DNA from 4 places in the Roseovarius sp. JB2-10 genome. Region 1 is predicted to be linked to each of the others. Evidence: riboswitches for the same ligand, from Rfam matches in the RefSeq annotation. Region 1 holds a riboswitch; each other region holds the start of a gene.
The links. Region 1 has a riboswitch for cobalamin ahead of ACZ1HJ_RS15400 (hypothetical protein). Riboswitches for the same ligand answer to the same signal wherever they lie in the genome.
Positions count from the first base shown of each region.

Region 2: another riboswitch for cobalamin. It lies ahead of ACZ1HJ_RS06945 (energy-coupling factor ABC transporter permease); the one in region 1 lies ahead of ACZ1HJ_RS15400 (hypothetical protein).
Region 3: another riboswitch for cobalamin. It lies ahead of ACZ1HJ_RS07010 (DUF1636 family protein); the one in region 1 lies ahead of ACZ1HJ_RS15400 (hypothetical protein).
Region 4: another riboswitch for cobalamin. It lies ahead of ACZ1HJ_RS11750 (CbtB domain-containing protein); the one in region 1 lies ahead of ACZ1HJ_RS15400 (hypothetical protein).

Region 1 is NZ_CM146337.1:3,076,566-3,080,917, forward strand. Features, by position in the region: gene purM (phosphoribosylformylglycinamidine cyclo-ligase) at 1-707, opposite strand, end outside; tRNA gene ACZ1HJ_RS15395 (tRNA-Ile) at 816-892, shown strand; cobalamin riboswitch at 992-1,179, shown strand; gene ACZ1HJ_RS15400 (hypothetical protein) at 1,287-1,550, shown strand; gene ACZ1HJ_RS15405 (DUF1127 domain-containing protein) at 1,788-2,009, opposite strand; gene ACZ1HJ_RS15410 (Mrp/NBP35 family ATP-binding protein) at 2,258-3,331, shown strand; gene ACZ1HJ_RS15415 (aminotransferase) at 3,365-4,352, opposite strand, start outside.
Region 2 is NZ_CM146337.1:1,393,455-1,397,806, reverse strand. Features, by position in the region: gene ACZ1HJ_RS06955 (cobyrinate a,c-diamide synthase) at 1-267, shown strand, start outside; gene cobA (uroporphyrinogen-III C-methyltransferase) at 264-989, shown strand; cobalamin riboswitch at 1,007-1,218, shown strand; gene ACZ1HJ_RS06945 (energy-coupling factor ABC transporter permease) at 1,292-1,969, shown strand; gene cobF (precorrin-6A synthase (deacetylating)) at 2,032-2,787, shown strand; gene ACZ1HJ_RS06935 (putative bifunctional diguanylate cyclase/phosphodiesterase) at 2,881-4,352, opposite strand, start outside.
Region 3 is NZ_CM146337.1:1,408,284-1,412,635, reverse strand. Features, by position in the region: gene parE (DNA topoisomerase IV subunit B) at 1-911, shown strand, start outside; gene ACZ1HJ_RS07020 (DUF4145 domain-containing protein) at 904-1,608, shown strand; gene cobO (cob(I)yrinic acid a,c-diamide adenosyltransferase) at 1,880-2,500, opposite strand; cobalamin riboswitch at 2,537-2,758, shown strand; gene ACZ1HJ_RS07010 (DUF1636 family protein) at 2,845-3,225, shown strand; gene cobW (cobalamin biosynthesis protein CobW) at 3,230-4,264, shown strand; gene cobN (cobaltochelatase subunit CobN) at 4,268-4,352, shown strand, end outside.
Region 4 is NZ_CM146337.1:2,339,447-2,343,798, reverse strand. Features, by position in the region: gene ACZ1HJ_RS11760 (hypothetical protein) at 1-61, opposite strand, end outside; gene ACZ1HJ_RS11755 (CbtA family protein) at 90-791, opposite strand; gene ACZ1HJ_RS11750 (CbtB domain-containing protein) at 796-966, opposite strand; cobalamin riboswitch at 997-1,198, opposite strand; gene ACZ1HJ_RS11745 (ABC transporter ATP-binding protein) at 1,295-1,978, opposite strand; gene ACZ1HJ_RS11740 (lipoprotein-releasing ABC transporter permease subunit) at 1,971-3,281, opposite strand; gene ACZ1HJ_RS11735 (DUF2937 family protein) at 3,347-3,847, opposite strand; gene proS (proline--tRNA ligase) at 3,927-4,352, opposite strand, start outside.

The sequences.
Region 1 (4,352 bases):
AATGCCTGTTTCACATAAAGCCGCGTGGGCGTCAGCAAGGCCGCACCCAATGTGCCCTCGGCCCAGGGGCAATCGGCGTCCCACCCAAGGCCCGACATCTCAACCAGTTTGCGCACCAGGCTATAACCGTTGGAATGCACGCCATCACTGGCCAGCCCCAGGAGCACATCGCGCACAGCCACGCCTGCGGGCAGATCGCTACCGCGCTCCATCGCGCCCACGGAAAACCCGGCCAGATCAAAATCCCCATCCGGGTACATGCCCGGCATTTCCGCCGTCTCACCGCCGATCAGCGCACAGCCCGAGCGCACGCAGCCTTCGGCAATGCCTTCGATGATCCGCGCGGCACTCTCGGTATCGAGCTTGCCGGTCGCGAAGTAGTCGAGGAAGAAAAGCGGCTCAGCCCCCTGACAGACCAGATCGTTGACGCACATCGCCACCAGATCGATGCCCACACCGTCGACATTACCGGTATCAATCGCGATCCGAAGCTTGGTGCCAACACCATCCGTGGCCGCCACAAGGATCGGATCGACATAACCCGCGCCTTTGAGATCAAAGAGCGCGCCAAACCCGCCAAGCCCCGCCATCACACCCGGCCGCACCGTCCGCTTGGCCGCAGGTTTGATCCGGTCCACGAGCGCGTTGCCTGCATCGATATCCACACCGGCATCGGCATAGGTCACACCGTTCTTTGTCTGGCTCATGGGGCCCCTCCGTTTGCACGTGCCCGCCAGTTAGACCAATCGCCCGCGCGGTGCAATCGTCAAAGCCTTGACGCCCCCCGCGCGCGTGCGTATCCCGGGCCTCAGGTCGGGCCTGTAGCTCAATTGGTTAGAGCAGAGCGCTCATAACGCTTTGGTTGGGGGTTCGAGTCCCTCCGGGCCTACCACCTTTCACCGTCTCGTGCCGTTATCCGCCCTTGGTTGGCCGCGGATAGCGCGTGAAAAACATCCCCTCAATATTCTTCTTGAGATCGAAAATTTTATAGGTCAGTGTTGAGGTCCATGGTGCCGCCCTTTTGGGGTGGAGAATTGGGAAGCCGGTGCAATTCCGGCGCTGCCCCCGCAACGGTAAGGATGGGGGATGCGGCAACCGCCACTGGGCCAGATCGGTCTGGGAAGGCGCTGCATCCGAAACCCGCCAAGTCCGGAAACCAGCCTTGGACAAACGTTAATCCGCGGAGGGCGGTGGGAACGGTTGCCAAGGCCAAGTGCCACCCGCAATCCGTGCCTTCTCTTCTTCCGCCCCATCTGACCCGGGGTGTGGTCAGGGAGTTGAAGACGATGAGTATATCCCGCATTCTCAACGGGTTGGAGACCATGGACGCCACGGGACCGGATGCCACATCCGCCGCGCGGCTTGGGTTTCTGGAATGGGCCTTTTGCGCCAAGGATGGTGGCACACCCGAAGCGGCACAGACGGCCTTGGCCAGCCCCGCCGCCCGAAACGCCAGCAGCGACGCCGCGCGCGCTTTTGTCGGATATCTGCGCGAAGCCACGATTGCCTGCGCCAGACCCGGACGCCGACGCACCCGCACCGTGCATTAGGCACGCGCCCTAAATTGTTGTTTAAAAAGAAAAACGACGGCGTCCAGGGAGGAGGAGACGCCGCCGTTCTATCTACGTTTGACCCCTGGGAGGAGGAGATCATTCGTAATCTCAGGTTGGCCCACCGGGCCGGTATTTTAGTCGGCGGCAATCTCCGAGGGAGGAGAGGAGATTGCCGCCGCTGTCAGATGCCCTCAGGGAGGAGGAGACGAGGACACCCGATCGCGTCACGCCGCCTTAGCCGTGTGTGCCGTACACAACCTCATGCGCCGCGCGTCGGATTTCCGACCGGCTGAGGCCCAGATCGGCCAATTCTTTGTTTGTCAGAACCGAGAGCTCATCGATGGTCCGATGGTACGCCCGGTAATTCTGAGCACGGGTGATGAGCGCGTGGATCGCGGCGCTCATGTCCAATTTCAGGCCGCTGGTGGCCGAACGATTTTGATGTGCAAAAGCCATCTCTTCTATTCCTTGCGTCTTCTGTTCATGCGACCACCCGATGGGCCTCATCGCTTCCGTTGACGCCTAAATAAGCTCTTGCTGCAGGTGCACAACCCCTGACCAAATCAATGCTGCCATGCAGCAATTGCATGGCTCACCCTTCCCTAACGTCATATTTTTGCTCAATATTATGGTTAACGTGGTGCGAGGCCTTGCCCTTTGCCGCAAACCTGTCACCTATGGCACAGAGCTTGAGGGAGGGCGCGATGCCACGCAGCGTTGACGACATAAAATCCCGCCTGTCGCAGTTTGAACTGCCCGGTGGCGGCAACCTGGTGTCGCGCGATATGATCCGTGCACTCCATATCGATGGCGCGGATGTCCGGTTTGTGATCGAAGCCCCCAGCCCGGAGATTGCCGCCCAAATGGAGCCGCTGCGCGCGGCGGCTGAACGCGCTGTGCTGGACATGGAGGGTGTTGACACCGTCAGCGTTGCCCTGACCGCCCATGGCCCGGCCCCCGCCGCGCCCGCGCCACCCAGCCTCAAGATTGGCGGGCACCCCAAGCCGCAATCCACACCACTCAAACCCGCCAGCGTGGCCTCTATCCTGGCCATCGGTTCCGGCAAGGGCGGCGTGGGCAAATCAACCGTTTCCAGCAATCTGGCCGTCGCACTTGCCCGCGCCGGGCGGCGCGTTGGACTGCTTGATGCTGATATCTACGGGCCAAGCCAGCCGCGCATGATGGGCGTGTCGCAACGGCCCGCCAGCCCGGATGGCAAGATCATCGAGCCGCTGAAAGCCCACGGCGTGACGATGATGTCGATCGGCCTGATGCTGGAGGCCGACAAAGCCGTTGTCTGGCGCGGTCCGATGTTGATGGGCGCGTTGCAACAGATGATCAGTCAGGTCAATTGGGGCGATCTGGATGTGCTGATCGTTGATCTGCCACCCGGCACCGGGGATGTTCAATTGACGCTTTGTCAAAAGGCAGAACCCTCCGGCGCCATCATCGTATCAACCCCGCAAGACGTGGCACTGATCGATGCGCGCAAGGCCATGGACATGTTCAACACCCTCAAAACACCGGTGCTGGGGTTGATTGAAAACATGTCGACCTTCCACTGTCCCAAGTGCGGACATGAAGCACAGATTTTCGGCCATGGCGGCGTGTCCGACGAGGCCAAGCGCCTGGGCTTGCCGTTTCTGGGCGCGTTGCCGATTGATCTGGACACACGATTGGCGGGCGACAGCGGCACACCAATCGCGGCGGGAGATGGCCCCATGGCCGAAGCATATGCCGTATTGGCCTCGCGCCTGATGGATGGCGGCATCGTCTGAGGCGCGGTCAATGTGCGGACAGATGTGCCGTGATCACTCGCCCAACGCCTCCGTCACCGTCTCGATCGCGCGCTCCAGAATGTCGAACATCTCATCGATCTGCGCGATTGTGATCACCAGAGGCGGTGAAAACACGGCCATATTGATCAAAGGCCGCACCAGCAGCCCCATTTCCTCACAGGCTTCGTCCAGCAATTCGCCCAGTTTCCGCTCCGCCTCAAGACCGCTGCCACTTTTCTCCGGCTTGCCCTCGATACAGCCCAGAAGGCCCATTCCGCGCACATCGCCGATAATGCCAAAGCGTTTCAACGCCTGCAGACGGGCCTGGAAATGCGGCGTGACAGCCCGCACATGTTCCAGAATTTTCTCGTTTTCCATGATCTCGATGTTTTTCAGCGCCGCCGCACAACAGACCGGATGGGCGGAATAGGTGTAGCCGTTCGAGAACATGGCCTCAGTCCCAGGCGCGGTCATGCGCTCCATGATTTCGTCGGAAATGATGCAGGCCCCAAGCGGCAGATAGGCAGATGTAATCCCCTTAGCGCAGGTGATGATATCTGGCTTGATCCCAAAGACAGCCTCCGACGCGAACCAATGACCCAACCGCCCGAATCCGGTCACCACCTCATCCGAAATATAGAAAATATCATACTTACGGCACAGGTCGAACGTGCGTTTGTGATAGCCCTGGGGCGGGATGATCACACCACCTGAACACAGGATCGGCTCGGCAATGAACGCACCTACGTTTTCCGGACCTGTTTCAAGGATCATTGCCTCCAGATCGGCCACCTTTTCATCGCACCATGCTTCAATGCTCATGCCCTCGGGGCGCATATAGGGATTGATATCCGGCAAAAAGCGCACAAGCCGTCTCTCGATGTCAAACTTCGAGCGGTCGCGCTCCTTGCCTGTTACGCTCGCGGCAAGATAGGTCGATCCGTGGTAGCCTTTTTCGCGGGCAATCACGATTTTCTTGTCAGGCCGCCCCACCTGATTGTTGAAGAAATGAACAGTTCTG
Region 2 (4,352 bases), 1.7 Mb from region 1:
GCTGGTTTGCTGGGCCTTGAGACGTCCTATGAGAAGCGGAAAATGCATTTGGGCTATCGTCAGGCCACGTTGCACGCGCCGATGCTCGGACATGAAAAGGGCGCGCGGTTGCGGGGGCACGAATTTCACTATTCGACCATACTTGCACAACCGGATACGCCGCTTGCATTGGTGTCGGACTCCAACGGCTTGGAAGTCCCGGAAACAGGTTCGTGCCGGGGCAACGCAACCGGCACTTTCTTTCACATGATCGCCCGCGCCACATGAGCGGATTCGTCTCTTTCGTCTCCTCGGGTCCTGGCGATCCGGAGTTGCTGACGGTCAAAGCCGTCAAACGGTTGGAAGAGGCCGATGCGGTACTTTTTGACGATCTCTCCTCCGGGCCTATCCTGTCACACGCGCGCGACGACGCCGATTTGATCGGCGTAGGCAAACGCGCCGGACGCAACTCGCCCAAACAGGAACATGTCAGTCGCTTGTTGGTGGATCATGCCACCGCTGGATTACATATCGTACGTCTCAAATCCGGGGATGCAGGTGTGTTCGGGCGACTGGAGGAAGAAATTGTAGCCCTACGACAAGCGGGCATCGCGTTCGAAATTATCCCGGGTGTCACATCGGCATCTGCGGCGGCGGCGGCGGCGGCCATCCCTTTAACGCGCCGTTTGACAGCCCGTCGCTTGCAATTCGTGACGGGTCACGACGTGACCGGCCAATTGCCTGACGGCTTGAACATGGCTGCTCTGGCTGACCCGCTGGCCACAACGGTCGTTTATATGGGGCGGCGCACATTCACACAAATGGCCAAACTGTTGATCGAGGCCGGATTGCCACCGAATACACCCGCGCTCTTGGCCGAAGCCGTTACAACCCCTGAACAGGTGTTGAGCCGACACACAATTGCCAGTCTGTCGGAGACACTGACTGAAGCGTCGGGAACCGCCCCTGCCCTTATTTTATATGGCCCACTTGCCGATGAGCAGGATTGACAGCACTGTCTGTCGTATGAGACGCAAGCGGTGACGGTCCCGATCAAGCGCCAAGCGCTCGGGGTAAAAGGGAACACGGTGCGGTGTAGCCAAAAGGCGCCAAATCCGTGACTGCCCCCGCAACTGTAAACGGCGAGCAGACCGCAATGCCACTGAACCAATGGTTTGGGAAGGCGCGGCACGCATCGACCCGTGAAGTCAGGAGACCTGCCGTCGCGGGGCACGCCCCAACACAACCCGCCCCAAAGAGGGCTAAATCGTCATTTCATGGCCGTCGGGGAAGACGGCAAGGAGATCAAAACATGCATATTGAACCCGGTATCGTCGTCGGCGCCAAACTCGCGCTGTCCTATGCAACTGCCGCAGGCGCGGTCGGCGTCAGCGCAAAACTGGCGTGGGACGCGCTGCGCGACAGCAGCGCGCTGTCATTTGTGGGACGGATTGCAATCGCCAGCGCACTCACATTCGTTTTCTTCCAGGTACTGCCGCACTATCCCGTGGGCGTCAGTGAGGTACACTTTATTCTCGGCTCCACGCTGTTCTTGCTGTTGGGCGCTGCGCCCGCGGCCTTTGGACTGGCTCTTGGCCTGCTGGCACAAGGTGTGTTTTTCGCCCCGGCGGATTTGCCTCAGTATTTCATCAATGTGACGACACTGTTGGTGCCTCTATTCGCCGTGCAGGCATTGGCAAAACGTCTGATCGCCCCTGACACAGCCTATGTGGATCTGACATACGGACAAACCTTGGCGCTTTCGACCGCGTATCAAGGTGGTGTTGTAGCATGGGTGGCCTTCTGGGCACTTTATGGGCAGGGTTTTGGTGCCGAAACTCTCGCATCCGTCGGCGCGTTTGGCGGGGCTTACATGCTGGTTGTTCTGATTGAACCATTGGTCGACCTTGCCATTCTAGCCGGTGCGAAATCCGCGCGTGATTTGACAAAGAGCGGTCTCTTCAATCAGCGCCTGCATCAACCGGGTTAACCCCGTACACGAAGACGTGGCCTTGCGGTGTGCGGGGTCACGACTTGAATTTTGAGGTCTCGATGATTGCGCTTTCACTGATCGGTATCGGAACAGGCAACCCGCAGCATGTGACCCTTCAGGCGATTGATGCGTTGAATGCATGTGACGTCATTCTCATTCCACACAAAGGCGCACAAAAGGATGACCTTGCCGAGGCAAGGCGCCAAATCTGCGCGCAGGTTCTCAAACCCGATGGTCCTGTCATCCGCGAGTTTGATTTGCCGGTGCGCGATGCGAAAAACCCCGATTACCATGCCGGCGTGCATGATTGGCATGATGCGATTGCCTCGGTTTGGGCTGCCGAACTGATTGCTGGTTTGCCCAACGGTGGGCGCGCTGGATTTTTGGTCTGGGGCGATCCATCGCTCTATGACAGTACGTTGCGCATCGTCGACCGGTTGCGTTCGCAGATTTCGATCACTTTGAATGTGGTGCCGGGCATCACGTCCATTCAGGCGATGACAGCAAGCCATGCGATCCCATTGAACACAATCGGCGCGCCGGTCACAATCTCAACCGGTCGCCAATTGCGCGACAATGGGTGGCCTGCAGATACGGAAACACTGGTGGTCATGCTTGACGGCGGATGTGCCTTTCAAACGCTTGCGCCCGACGCCTTTTACATCTGGTGGACGGCCTATGCGGGTATGCCGCAGGAAATTTCCCTTGCCGGTCCAATTGCCGACGTGATGGAAGAAATCATGGAAACCCGTGCAGCGGCGCAAAAGCGTCATGGATGGATCATGGATATCTACATGCTACGGCGCAAAACGTAGAGGGTGAGCCTTGGGGTTCAGTATTCGCCAAGTCGTTGGACACAAGCGCGTTAGTGCGAGTAATGCCCGCATCGATGGCAAAACACGTCGGTATCAAGACGCGATTGAATCGCCAGCATTCGCATTTTTGAGCATGGCATGTTTCAGCGCGATGTTTGGCTCTTTGGGGCGGCCATACAAGAACCCCTGCCCAAAGAATGCACCCATTCCGCGCACAATTTCTGCTTGCGCCTCTGTCTCAATCCCCTCAACCACGACAGCAAATTCAAGGTTGCGCGCGATCTCCAATACCGGGCCCAACAACAGGCGCGCCTTGTCGGAGGTTTCAAGCTGCACCACCAAGGAACGATCTATCTTTAGCTCATCCGCATTTGTCGCACGCAGATAGGCAAGAGAAGAGAAGCCGGTGCCAAAATCATCAATCGAGATCTTGCAACCGATGCTTCTGAGCCGCGAAATGACCCTGCTGGCTTGGGTCCAATCCCGCATTTCCATGGTTTCCGTAATCTCCAACGTGAGTAATTCGGGCCTAAGGCCCGACGTCCAAAGTGCGTCCTGAACCCATTCGACAACCCGCAGAGACGTGAAGTGAAGTGCTGACAGGTTGATACTGACCGAAAAATCCGACCCGTGACCGGCGTTCCAGTCAGCAATGACCGCTGTGGCATGACGCAAAACGTAGTGGTCGATATCAACCACCAGCCCGCTTTCTTCTGCGATCAGGATAAAATCATCGGGCGGCACCAATTCTGGGCCACGCCGCCAGCGCACCAACGCTTCGAACCCAAAAACAGAGCAATCCGACAGGACCACCTTGGGCTGCAGATGAACTTCCAGGTCACCATTTTCGATTGCGAGCGGCAGTTCATCAAGCATCGCGCGTCGCTGTTGGAAGCGTTCTTCCAAGTCTTGATCGTAGAATGTGTAACAGCGCCGCCCTGCCGATTTGGACGCATATAATGCAAAATCAGTCACACGGGACAGCATATCCAATGACACGGTCATCTGCATGCCAACCTGAGTGGTTGTTGCCAGCCCTATACTGAGGCCAATATCCACGGCCTCGCCATCATGAAAAAACGTCTCACTGGTTTCGGCAAGTATGCTCTTGCAAAGCTGCGTTGATCTTTCGCTCCCATCCCCCGGGATCACGACCGCAAACTCATCGCCCCCCAAGCGCGCGGCAAAACCGCCGAAACCGTGTGACACCTTGTCCAGAATACTGGCAGTGTGGCCCAAAACAGCGTCACCGGCCGCATGGCCGTATGTGTCGTTGATCAGTTTGAAATCATCCAGATCGATGTAGAGAAGCGCCAGCGTTTCACCCTCATCCAGCATGCTTTGCAGGCGGTCCTGAAACTGCGTTCTGTTCGGCAAGTTTGTCAGAGGGTCATAAAACGCCAAAAATTCGACGCGCTTTTCAGCCACTTCACGGGCGCGCCTTCCCAGAACCTCACGACGGAGTAAAAGCAGGGCAACGCAGCCCACAAGCGCAAGACTGATGCTACTGCCCAGAACAACCCTTTGTTGTTTACGCACGGCGCGGGACTGGGCTTCAAGAATGC
Region 3 (4,352 bases), 1.7 Mb from region 1:
GTCAGACCAAGGACCGGTTGGCCACGACCGAGGCGCAACGGCTGGTGGAAAACTCCGTCCGCGATCACTTTGACAACTGGCTGGCGGCCGATACGAAATCCGCAGGCGCCATCCTAGATTTTCTCGTGCTCAGGGCCGAAGAGCGCCTGCGCCGCCGACAGGAGAAAGAAACCCAACGCAAATCCGCCACGAAAAAACTTCGCCTGCCCGGCAAACTGACCGATTGTTCGTCTAAAGACCGCGAGGGCACGGAGCTGTTTATCGTCGAGGGCGATTCAGCAGGTGGCTCTGGCAAAGGCGCGCGGGATCGCAAGACGCAAGCCCTGCTGCCGCTCAAGGGTAAGATCCTGAACGTGCTTGGTGCCGCATCGTCGAAACTGGGCTCGAATGCCGAGATTTCGGACCTCTGCGAAAGCCTTGGCTGTGGCATGGGTTCGCGCTTCAATATCGACGATCTGCGCTATGAAAAGATCATTATCATGACCGACGCGGATGTGGACGGCGCGCATATCGCATCGCTCCTGATGACGTTCTTCTTCACCCAGATGCGCCCGCTGATTGACGCCGGGCATTTGTATCTGGCCTGCCCGCCGCTCTATCGCCTGACCCAAGGGGCCAAGCGGGTTTACGTGGCCGATGACGCGGAAAAAGATGCGCTGATGGAGAAAGGTCTGGGCGGCAAAGGCAAGATCGACGTGCAGCGGTTCAAGGGCCTGGGGGAGATGGACGCCAAGGACCTCAAGGAAACCACGATGGACCCCAAAACCCGCAAACTGATCCGTGTGACGATAGACGAGGACGAACCGGGAGAGACCGGAGACCTCGTCGAACGCCTCATGGGCAAAAAGCCCGAATTGCGGTTCCAGTATATCCAGGAGAATGCCCGGTTCGTGGAGGAGTTGGATGTATAAAGGAGCTTTTGGTGACGTTTCTTCGCGTAAAGGACCTTGTCCAAACTGCAGGGAAGAACGACGCGTAGATACACTGTTCGAAAAGATCGACAAATGGGATGGTCCAGATGTCTCGGGAGTTGATGAATATTATGTGTTTGGCTGCAGGGGCTGTGAAACTGTTTTCTTTGCTAAATCTTCCTCAGATACAGAAGATTTCGGGTACGAAATGGACTACGAAACTGGTAGGGAAGAACGAGTATATTACAAAAGGCAAGCGTATTTCCCTTCAATTCAAAGTAGGCCTATTCCGTCTTGGTCACATTTCCGTTTGGTATCCGCTGACAAAACTTTGTATGATTTGTTGCACAGCATTTACAAATGCCTGCAAAACGATATGCCAGTTTTTGCTGCAATTGGTCTTCGCACTGCCTTCGACAGAACATCTGAATTGCTAGGAGTAAACACCAAGCATTCGTTCGCCGAAAAACTCGATGCTCTTAGAAAGAGAGGACATATAAGCGATGTTCAAAAAGGATTCTTGGAAGTTTTGATCGATGCTGGAAGCGCTGCAGCACATCGAGGTTGGATGCCAAAGCCGGAACACTTGGACACTATGGTCGATATCTTGGAGAGCATCATTCGCGATCATTTCGTTTTGAAGGTCGAAACCGACAAAATTAAGAAAAGTATTCCACCAAGAAGCACCGAAAGCTAAAATTCGCGCATAGGGTTCGTGCTCTCACGCACCGCTGCCCACCCAAAGGGCATCGCCTGACCGCGGGCGGAAGCGAAGAGCCCGCCGTCGCGCCACAGGCGCGCCAGCATAGTCGGCACACCTCTGGTGTGACGGGGGCGGTCAGGCGTTGCCCGTGTCGCAAGCGCCACGGGCGTGGTGAAAACCGCGCTGATCCGACAAATCTTTAAGCCGCGCAAAGGAAAGTCCCGCGTTGGCAGGGACAACTAACAGGTTTGGCAGAAATTCCGGATCAGAATTCCACGCCCTTCTGCGCCTTGATGCCATCTCGGAACGGGTGTTTGACCACGGCCATTTCCGTGACCAGATCGGCGATCTCAATCAGTGGCTCAGCGGCATTCCGACCGGTCAGGACAACATGGGTCATCTCGGGCTTCTCGGTCTGCAGGAATTCCACCACCTCAGCGATATCCAAGTATTCATACCGGATGGCGATGTTGATCTCATCCAGCAGCACCATGCGGATGTCCGGATTGCGGATCAGCTCCTTGGCCTTTTCCCAGCCCTTTTGTGCCGCCGCGATGTCGCGCGCCTTGTCCTGCGTCTCCCACGTAAAACCTTCGCCCATGGCGTAGAATTGGCAGAGATCGCTGAAATTCTCTTCGATCAGCGTGCGTTCGCCGGTTTGCCACGCACCCTTGATGAACTGCACCACGGCCGAGGGCATCCCATGGGCGATACAGCGCAGAATCATGCCAAACCCAGAGGATGATTTGCCCTTGCCGGGGCCGGTATGGACAATGATCAGACCCTTTTCCCCGGTCTTGTCTTCCATCATACGGTCGCGCGCGGCTTTTTTCTTGGCCATTTTCGTGGCGTGGCGGGCGTTGTCGTCGGTATCGGCATCTGACACGGCGTATCCTTTCTTGACAATAAGGGGCGCAATGCCGCAGGTGAGGCATACGTTGGTGTCTGTCTTAGGGCAGATTAAGAGGGAATGCGATACGCCTAACGACCCTTTGCGGGTTTGGGCCGAAGCGCAGCCGCCCCCGCGACCGTGACCGAAGAGGATGCCCGACCACTGGCCCAAATGGCTGGGAAGGTGGGCAAGCCGCCGGGCCCAAGCCCGAAATTCGCAAGCCGGGAGACCTACCAGCGCAGTTTTGTGACGGGCGAACGGGGTGTTTCGCGACCGGCTGTTGGATCGCCTGTCGTGCTTTCCCTGCTGGCCAGCTTCTCCCTCCTCACTTCGCCCCTATGGATGAAAGGGATGAGATGGCCGAGATTGTCGTCACCGTCTGTACCACCTGCCGCGCCGGTCAGGAGACCGACGTCGAAGGGCCGCGCCCCGGCTCGCGCCTTTACGAGGCGCTGTCGGCCGAGGATCTGCCCGAAGGTGTGCGCCTGCGCCCGGTCGAGTGCCTGTCGGCCTGCAAACGCGGCTGCTCGATGATCGTGGCCGGTGGTCCCGCACGCTGGACGTATATCTACGGCGATATGGACCCCGACGCCCACGTGCCGCAAATCGTCGAAGGCATCCGCGCCTATGCGGGCACCGAAGATGGCATCGTGCCCTGGCGCGAACGTCCCGAAGTGTTCCGCAAACAATCCATCGCCCGTATCCCCCCGCAGGAGTAACCCCATGTCTGATCTCACGAAAATTCCCGTCACTGTCGTCACCGGTTTTCTGGGGGCGGGCAAGACAACGCTGATCCGCCACCTAATGCAGAACCCGCAGGGCAAGCGCCTCGCCGTTCTGGTCAATGAATTTGGGACGGCAGGTGTCGATGGCGACATTCTGAAAACCTGCGCGGATGAAAACTGCCCGGCGGAAAATATCGTCGAGCTGGCCAATGGTTGCATCTGCTGCACCGTGGCCGATGATTTCATCCCCACGATCGAAACGCTGATGGCCCTGCCCGAGACGCCGGATCATATCCTGATCGAGACCTCCGGACTGGCGCTTCCGAAACCGCTTTTGAAAGCCTTTGACTGGCCCGCGATCCGCTCGCGCATCACCGTGGACGGCGTGATCGCATTGGCCGATGCCGAGGCTGTGGCTGCCGGCCGATTTGCGCCAGATGAACATGCGGTGCAGGCGCAGCGCGAGGCCGATGAGAGCCTTGATCACGAAACGCCCCTGTCGGAAGTGTTCGAAGACCAGATTTCCTGCGCCGATATCGTGCTTTTGTCCAAGGCCGATCTGGCTGGTGACAGCGGTCTTGAAAAGGCGCGCACCGTGATTGAGGCGGAAACGCCGCGGACCCTGCCGATCCTGCCGATGACCGATGGCGTGATCGATCCGCGTGTCATTCTGGGCCTTGGTGCCGCGGCCGAAGATGATCTGGACGCGCGTCCATCACATCATGACGGCCATGACGATCACGAGCATGATGACTTTGAAAGCGTCGTGATCGAATTGGGCGAGGTCGAGGATGCCGAAGCGTTGAAGGAGGCCATTGTGCGCCTGGCCCGCGAACAGAACATCCTGCGGGTCAAGGGCTATGTTGCGGTCAAGGACAAGCCCATGCGCCTGTTGGTTCAGGCCGTCAGCGAGCGTTTGCGCGCGCAGTTTGATCAGCCCTGGGGCGACACGCCACGTCGCTCGCAACTGGTTGTGATCGCCGAGCATGATGACATCAATCCTGACGCCATCCGTGCGGTTCTGGCCGCCTGATCCATGCATGTCGTCTTTCGCGAAAGCCACGGGTTAGAGGAGACCGACACCCCCCAGGATCTGGGCCAAAGCCCGGCTGATCTGGTGG
Region 4 (4,352 bases), 740 kb from region 1:
TAAAACCGATGCCTCCGCCAAAAACCAACCCGATGATCAACAGAACGATTGAACGGTCCATGGTCGCCTTTCCGAAATGCACTGCCGTGTCAGGCGTTCTGGGTCATGCCTTCTGCCGCTGGATCGCGGGACCAGAAATAGCCCGCACAACAGCCCAAGATGATCCATGCCGCCATCCCAACGCCGTAGGCACGCGCCGCAAAATGCGCCCCAATTTCCGTGGGTACAGGGCCGGTGAAGACATCAGGCTCTGGCGCGCCAATCAGATGTGGGGCCAGAAGCAAAACGACAGCAACACCCCAGGCCAGCCAGCCACGTCCAAAGGCAATGAGCCACATAGCGACGCCTGCCGTGGCCACGGTTGCCAACCACCAGATTTGCCGTGCGTTTACATCCGCGGCGGCAACACCGGGCACTTCGGGTGCCAGAGAAAAGCCCGGCGCAAAGTGCACCGCCACAAAACCGGCCAGACCCCAAAGCAATCCCGTGCGGCCGTTGATGACAGCGCCACGGTCCTGCGCCTGAGACATCAGCGACACCAGCATCAGAGCATAACCGGAATAGATCAACATGCTGAAGATGATGCTTAAACCATCGCGCAACATGTCCATGCCACCCAGATCGGGATGTGCAGAAACCGTCGACGTCGCGCCGAAATGCACAAGCTCACCACTTTCATAAAGCTCGGCGTGCAACAGGACGGGTTGAACGAAGACAAGCTGCAGCAGGGCGGCAATCAGCCCCGCGGCAGCACCAGCAAACAACGCGCTGGTCAGTATGCGCGTAAACACGTGCTTAGTGGCAGGGGAAGCCGGTCGCGTGACGCACGTCATGTGCGGCCGCGTGCAGCGTCTCAGCCTGTGCAAGGCCTGTAACAGCAACAACCGCGAAGCCAAGGAAGGCTGCGAAAACGGCGGCGCCGAGGCCTGATTTGGTCTTTGTTACTGAAGCAGTGACAGCGTTCATCTCATTTTCCTTTCCGTCGCACCCGACGGGTTTAGTGGTCCCAGACCGGCAGGTCTCCTGGCTTACGGGTCGATGCATAGGCTGGCCTTCCCGGATTTCTCCAGTGGCGTTTTCAGCCCTGCTCACCGCTCACAGTTGCGGGGGCAGCCGCAGAGTCGGACGGATCCTCACTGCATTCCCTTTTACCCTCACCCCAGTATTGACGCGAAGGACCGGCCTTATCTCAGTGCCAGAAACATAGAGGCGCGGTCAATACGCATATTGCATCCGGCACCGGATCACGGATCGATTTTAACCTTTTGGCGGGGTAATCCGCGCGCTTCGCGCATCAGGCACGCACCAAAGCGCCCTTATCCAAACGCACCACGCGGTCCATTCGGGCAGCAAGTTCCATGTTATGCGTCGCAATCAGGGCGGCCAATCCCGTGTCCCGAACCAACTCTACAAGTGCCGCGAAAACCTGATCTGACGTCGCCGGATCAAGATTTCCCGTCGGTTCATCCGCAAGGAGCAACCGCGGCTGATTGGCAAGGGCCCGGCAAAACGCCACGCGCTGCTGTTCCCCGCCGGACATTGCTGAGGGTCTGTGACCCGCCCGTTCGGCCACACCCACCCTGGTCAGCAAATCCCGTGCGCGGTCCTCGGCAACACCACGCGCCACACCGTTGGCCAGTTGAGGCAGGACGATGTTTTCAAGCGCCGAGAATTCCGGCAGCAGATGGTGGAACTGATAGACAAACCCAACATCCCGGCGGCGCGCCACGGTCCGGCGCCGATCGCTCAGCCCCGTCATATCCGTACCCGCAATCTGCACCTGACCGGCATCGGCCGTGTCCAGCAGACCGGCAATATGCAACAAGGTCGATTTGCCTGCGCCCGACGGCGCGACCAATGCCACCATCTCACCGGCTTCGACCTCAAGCTGCACATCCTTCAGCACCTGAACGGCATTGGATTTGCCCGCGTTATAGGTCTTCTCAACACCTGCGAGACGCAGCATCACATCACTCATAGCGCAACGCCTCAACCGGGTTCATCCGGGCCGCGCGCCGCGCCGGGAAAATCGTGACGACAAAGGACAACCCGAGCGACAAGGCCACCGCCGAGAGCACATCCCGGGCGTTTAATTGCGCTGGCAGATGATAGATGCCGCGGATCGATGGATCCCATGCCTGCCCCCCCGACATCATGTTAACCACTGAAAAGATCGGATCGATGTAGACGGCAAACAGGCATCCCAGGATCACGCCAAAGAGTGTGCCGATCATGCCCGTGAACGCACCGCAAATGAAAAACACCCGCAAGATCGATCCTTCTGTCAGGCCCATCGTGCGCAGAATCCCGATGTCGCGGCCTTTGTTTTTGACCAGCATGATCAACCCGCTGGTGATGTTCATCGCCGCAATCAGCACAAGAATGGACAGGATGATGAACATCACGTTGTCCTCGATATCCAATGCCCGCAGAAACCCGCCACTGGCGTCCCGCCATGTCCAAAGCTGGCTCGTTTCACCCGCCGCGCGCAGCAGCGACACCGCGAGATCATCGACCCGGTCCGGATCGGTGGTCATCACTTCCAATTCATCGGCGCGCCCTTCGCGGTTGAAAAAGCTCTGCGCCTCGGCAAATGGCATGTAGATGCGGGTGCGATCGATGTCGTACCGCCCGGCCGAAAAAATATATCCGACATCATAGTTTTTGACCCGGGGCGTCGCGCCCAGGGGCGATTTTACACCGCCGGGCAGGATCAGTTTGATGCGATCTCCCACAGCAAGGCCCAACTCACGCGCCACGCCCGAACCGATGGCCACGGTAGCTTCCTGCGTGTCGGGAATGGGGCCAAAGCTGTTGATGTCACCAATGCCGGTGTCGGGATTGGCGATGCGGGGAATGGTTTTCAAATTCTCAAGCGTGATGCCAAAGACCTGGACGCCGGCATTGCGATCTCGCGAATTGGCCATCACCTGCCCTTTGACAAGTGGTGCAACCCGGGTGACGCCCGGCACCGCGCGCACACGTTCGGCCATTGCGTCGTAGTCTTTGAGCGTCCGGTCGATGCGACCGGTTTGATCATCCACGATCCCCGCATTGTAGACCGTCACATGCGCATTGGCTCCCAGAATGGTGTCAACGAACTCCGCCCGGAAGCCTGAGCGGACAGCCAGCGTAGCAATCAGCGCAAACACCGCAAGCGTGATGCCAATCAAACTGATCCATGTCATCACGCTGACGCCACCTTCGGCGCGTTTTGCGCGCAAGTACCGCCAGGCGATCATCCATTCAAATGGAGCAAAGGGGGTTGGGTTGGCTGCCAAAATGTGACCTCAGAGCGCGGATTTGTCTTGTTTTGCGCGGACAGTGACCGTGGGCACCGGCAAGGTCAAGGCTCAACCCGCGCGCGCCCTGTCATCCGCCGCAAAACCGCGCCCAAAGCGCCCATCACGCCAAGCCCGGCCAGAAAGCCGGCAATGCCAAATCCGATCCCGTCCGACGAGACAGGCACGGCAGGTTTGAAATCGGCCCAGGCTTTTTTCGCCACATCCATATCCGTCATACGCCAGATTTGCGCCGCCTGCGCCGTGACAGCTTTGTATTTCAACGCGTTCAGATCATTCGATAATCTATCATGTCGATCAAAAACGCGACGCATGGAATTGGCCCGTGCGGCCGACATGCCACGCGCATTGGTCATCTGTTCCAGCGCCGCTGCACGGGTGAGCCCAAGGCCCGCGGCGTCCGCGTCAAACGCCTGCACAACGCCCGAAAGCTCATCCACCGCGCCGGCAAGTCGCTGCGTATATTGCTGGGAATATTCCGGAAATTGCGAAAAAGCTGCGGCGCACGTCACACCGCAGGCCATTGCCATGGCTTTCATAAACATCTGCTCTGCCTCATTCTTTTTTGAGACAGTATAGCGATTTGTCACTCGTCCGGAAATCCCCAGAAAATCACAGAGTGTTTCAGATGCCCGTGACCCGGTGAGCCGCGTAGATTTTGGCAACCTTTTCGAGCGCCTGTTCCGGAGGCAGCTCTTCGCTTTCACCGCTGCGGCGACTGGTCAGCTCAACCACGCCGTTTTTCAATCCACGCGGCCCCACCGTTATACGCCACGGCAAGCCGATGAGGTCCATTGTGGCAAACTTACCGCCAGCCCGCTCGCTGCGATCATCGTAAAGAGGTTCCAAACCAAGGGTTTGCAACGAGGCATAAAGGCTTTCGCATGCCGCGTCGGCCTCCTCATCGCCTTGCTTCAGATTAACGATCCCGACGTGATAGGGCGTCACACCTTCGGGCCAGATAATGCCCTTTTCATCATGGCTGGCCTCGATGATCGCGCCGACAAGGCGGCTGACGCCAATCCCGTGGCTACCCATGTGCACTGGCAC